Regions from separate parts of the Trichococcus sp. genome, predicted to be linked through region 1. Evidence: a T-box and tRNA genes for the amino acid it is inferred to sense, from the RefSeq annotation. Region 1 holds a T-box; the other holds one or more tRNA genes.
What was found. The T-box of region 1 lies ahead of leuS (leucine--tRNA ligase). A T-box ahead of a tRNA ligase gene usually reads a tRNA of that ligase, here a tRNA-Leu.
Positions count from the first base shown of each region.

Region 1 (2,412 bases):
TGGTAATACTTCCAACGTCGTAACGACTCCTACTGTAACGGCACCCTCCGTTCCGACAGTCACGAACAAAGTGTACACGGTCCAAAAAGGGGATACGCTCTATAAGATCGCATCCTCAAATGGCGTTTCTGTTGCCGACCTTAAGACTTGGAACAGTCTGAGCACGGATATCATTTTTGTGGACCAATCACTGAAATTGGCTGCAATGACAACTTCAACGCAGACAACTTCAACACCCACGGTAAATGCGCCTGCGTCATCCGCGAATACTTATACCGTCCAAAAAGGCGACACTTTGTACAGCATCGCCAAGAAAAACGGGGTAAGTTTAGCCGCTTTGATCGAAGCAAATGAAATCACGTCCAATGTGATTTATGTCGGTCAGGTCATCAGCCTCTAAGTCACAAAGGCCTCGGTTTTGGTAGGCATCAAGCCTTGATGAAATGCGTTTTATTTGTTAAAATAACACATGAGTCAATTCATAACTGAAACAAACATAGAGAAGGAATAGTAGGGAGCCGCTTTTTTGAAGAGAGTGCATGGGTGGTGAAAATGCACAAAGAGCCTCTTGAACTCGCCTTTGAGTTGTTCCGCTGAAAGCATTAGTAAGCAGGACCGCATCGCTGCGTTAAAGGCATGATAAGGAATGCAAAGACATTCAATATAGGTGGTACCGCGAAAAATTCGTCCTATAGGCAGAACCAGTGATGGACGCTGCCTATGGGATTTTTTTTATGGCAATCGCCTGTTTGGATGAATGAAAAGAAAAGGATGTTGCTGGAAATGGGTTATACGCATAAAACGATCGAGAAAAAATGGCAAAAATATTGGGCAGACAACCGCATCTTCAAAACGACCGAAGCAGGCGGGAAACCGAAATATTATGTTTTGGACATGTTTCCTTATCCATCCGGCCAAGGCTTGCATGTAGGCCATCCGGAAGGCTACACAGCGACGGATATTGTTGCCCGCGCAAAACGTGCACAAGGTTTCAACGTATTGCATCCGATGGGTTGGGATGCTTTTGGCTTGCCTGCTGAGCAATATGCGCTGGATACTGGTAATGATCCAGCTGATTTTACTGAGCACAATATCAAGACTTTCAAGCGCCAGATCCAATCGCTGGGATTCAGCTATGACTGGAGCCGGGAAATCAACACGACTGATCCAAACTACTACAAATGGACGCAATGGATTTTCACAAAATTGTATGAACAAGGATTGGCTTATGAAGCGGAAGTTTCCGTAAACTGGTGTCCGGCTCTTGGGACTGTACTTGCCAACGAAGAAGTCGTCGATGGCGTCAGCGAACGTGGTGGCCATCCGGTCTACCGTAAACCGATGAGACAATGGATGCTGAAAATAACTGCCTATGCAGAGCGTCTGCTGGACGATCTTGAATTGGTGGATTGGCCTGAAAGCATCAAAGAGATGCAAAGGAACTGGATTGGACGTTCAGAAGGGTCGAACGTCACTTTCAAAATCAAAGATACAGACAAAGAATTCACCGTCTTCACGACTAGACCGGACACACTGTACGGGGCAACCTATGCGGTTATGGCCCCAGAATTGCCATTGGTGAAAGAAATCATGACAGCTCAGCAATCCGAAGCCGTCGAAGCATACATCGATTCCGTTTCACTGAAAAGCGATCTTGATCGCACAGAGCTTGCAAAGGAAAAGACTGGCGTATTCACTGGCGCTTACGCGATCAACCCTGTGAACGGCAAAGAAATCCCTATTTGGATCGCCGATTATGTACTGGCGACATACGGTACAGGCGCCATCATGGCAGTTCCTGCACACGATACCCGTGACTATGAGTTTGCCAAAACATTCGGTTTGGAGATCATCCCGGTCCTTGAAGGCGGAAACGTAGAAGAAGAAGCCTACACGGAAGACGGATTGCACATCAACTCGGAATTCCTGAACGGGTTGGATAAAGCGACCGCAATCGCGAAGATGAATGAATGGTTGTCCGAAAACGGACTGGGCGAAAAAGTGATTTCCTATCGTCTGCGTGATTGGTTGTTTTCGAGACAAAGATACTGGGGAGAACCGATCCCGGTCATCCACTGGGAAGACGGCACATCGACAACGGTTCCTGAGAATGAACTTCCGTTGTTATTGCCGAAGACCGATCAGGTGAAACCGAGCGGCACAGGGGAATCCCCGCTTGCCGTCATCGATGAGTGGGTCAATGTGGTCGATCCGGTGACTGGAATGAAAGGCAGACGTGAAACCAACACAATGCCGCAATGGGCTGGCAGCTCATGGTACTTCCTGCGCTTCATGGATCCGCATAACCGCAACGATCTTGCTTCAAAAGAAAGACTGGACTATTGGCAGAACGTCGACTTGTATATAGGTGGTGCCGAGCATGCGGTGCTTCATCTGTTGTATGCGCGCTTC
Region 1 covers NZ_JBSQPW010000028.1:7,501-9,912, forward strand. Annotated here, with positions in the region: gene ACTCCX_RS08935 (LysM peptidoglycan-binding domain-containing protein) at 1-400, shown strand, start outside; T-box leader at 489-695, shown strand; gene leuS (leucine--tRNA ligase) at 784-2,412, shown strand, end outside.

Region 2 (2,412 bases), on a different contig from region 1:
GCGTCCGCGTCCGGCTGGAACAGCCGACACTTCGCGGTTCTCTCGGTTGTTTGCTTCCGCGTTCGTCCGGAACAACCGACACTTCGCGGAGAGCTCGGTTGTTTGCTTCCGCATTCGGCCAGAACAGCCGACGCTTCGTGGATCTCTCGGTTGTTTGCGTATGAACGCAAAGAGAACAGCCGACAATCCATGACTTGATCGCCCAATTTGGACCGGTAACCCGGTCATGAAACATCCACTTTTAATTACAGAAAAACTGAGGCGTGCTCCAAAATTGGAGCGCGCCTCAGTTTTTTGATTCTATTCGACTAATCCGGACTGGCGTTCCAATGTGAAACCCTTCCCGGCAACCTCATGCACCTGACCGATGATCACAAAAGCAAATGGATCGATGTCGTTGACCAGGGCATTGATGGCCGACATCTTATGCTGCTCGATGACGCACAGCACCGCTTGCTGCTGCGCCCCCTCAAAAGCCGTTTCGATATTCACCAGGGTCAGACCGACATCCTGCACATACAGCAACGCCTCTTTGATTTCCTCGAACTTTTTGGAAATGATGAAAAGCTGCATCTTATTCGTTCCGGTTACCATCACTTTGTTGATGACGATGGACGTCAGGAACACCATGATGAGCCCATAAAGAATCTCTTCCATGCTGGAAAAGAACGCCTGGATCAGCAAAAAAATGACGTCGAACGCATACATTCCCACTGCAACCGGAATGCGGAAATGCTTGTTCAGGAGCAGCGGCGGAATATCCATCCCGCCCGTAGAAGCGCCGACCTTGAACACCAGCCCCACACCCAACCCGCACAGGATTCCAGCGTAGATTGCCGAAAGCAAGATATCGTCAGTCATATCCTGCAAAGCCGGTATTGTTCGGAAAAAAGTCAAAAAAGTCGGGAAAATGATTGTGCTCAGTATCGTCGTCAAGGCGAACTTCCTTCCCAACAACGCGGCTCCGATGAAAAACATGAGACCATTGAAAATCAGCACGACCAACGAAATGTTCAACCCGAAGAAATGATTCAAAATGATGGCAAGCCCCGTCGATCCTCCGGCGATCAGATTCTTCGGCAATATGAATGCCGCAATCTCAAACGCGACGATGATGTTCCCTGCTATGACTGCAACTATCGGTTTTAATGTATGTAAAAGCTTCAAACAAGCCCCCTCCTTTGTATGGGATAACTTTCAGGAAAAAGATATCCACGCCATTATAACAGATAAATGGATGATGGGAAGAACAGTATGCAAATTTGGAAATAATTTAAAGAAAAAAGGAATCCCGACATCAGATATGATGAAGGAAATCCTTTTTTGAATTATTATGCGGCCAAGAAGACTCGAACTTCCACGGGAGATACTCCCACCAGCCCCTCAAGCTGGCGCGTCTGCCATTCCGCCATGACCGCAAAACCAACTATTTCATTATACTTTTGAAGTGGTTTTCTGTCAACGAAAGTTGCAAAATATTTTTTTGAGCATTTTGTTGATAATCTTAAAAAGCCAACTGTTGAAAAGCCGGCTTCATTATTATGCTCCCTTATTCAATTAAGGTAGATTTAACCAATCCATTCAATAGATTATAGTCGACAGGGTACTCTCCCGATCCGATATTGTAGACGTTCTTAACCTTCAGTACCAATGCAGGATTGTTGCCGTTTGGATCAAAAGATACAATCTCTACCTTGATCAGCACAAGATCCTTGAAATCGATCACCAACTTATTCCCGATATCTGCATATTTTTTTGAGTCTATGACTGCTTTTGACAGACTCAAGATATAGACATCCTGTTTGCGGTCCATGATGATTTGCATATTTGACTTTATCTTTTCCGGACCTTCCGCTACGACACCTTTCGTGACGGATAGGCCATCCGCATATTCAACATCAAAAAAGGCATTACTCTCGCCGCTGTTGACTGCCTTGTAATCATCTTTCCATAAACTTTCGAAATCACCATTTCCCAACTTTTCCCACAGTTGGATCTGAAGATTGGCTTTAGTGTAATCATCATCCAAATTTACAAACGGCAATGCTTCACCGTCCCATCGTTCCGTATACTTGGCCGTAGCATCCGCCTTGATTATAGTTGTTCCAGCGGAAAGGATGCCGGCAAAAAACTTCGGTGTGACCTGTCCTACAGATACCTTAACCGTCCTGTTCGTTGCATCCACCACGAGGTCATCCGCCTGGGTGTATATGAAGGCTCCATCCAAATTGTCGTCAAGATATGTACCCACCGTAGCGTTGACAGCAGTATTTACGCCAGTTGTCGTTTTCCCTAACGTAATCGCTCCAGCCAAAGCAGCAGCATCCGCTGCGCTCTGCAGTTGACTCTTTTGGACATACATGTAGCCCACATCGACTACCAGTGCCGTGAATCCTCCTAAGACGCCCAGCA
Region 2 covers NZ_JBSQPW010000001.1:88,805-91,216, reverse strand. Annotated here, with positions in the region: gene ACTCCX_RS00380 (YitT family protein) at 301-1,167, opposite strand; tRNA gene ACTCCX_RS00375 (tRNA-Leu) at 1,335-1,418, opposite strand; gene ACTCCX_RS00370 (pilus assembly protein TadG-related protein) at 1,550-2,412, opposite strand, start outside.
Region 2: it encodes a tRNA-Leu, which carries the amino acid that the T-box ahead of leuS (leucine--tRNA ligase) is inferred to sense. The anticodon was not compared.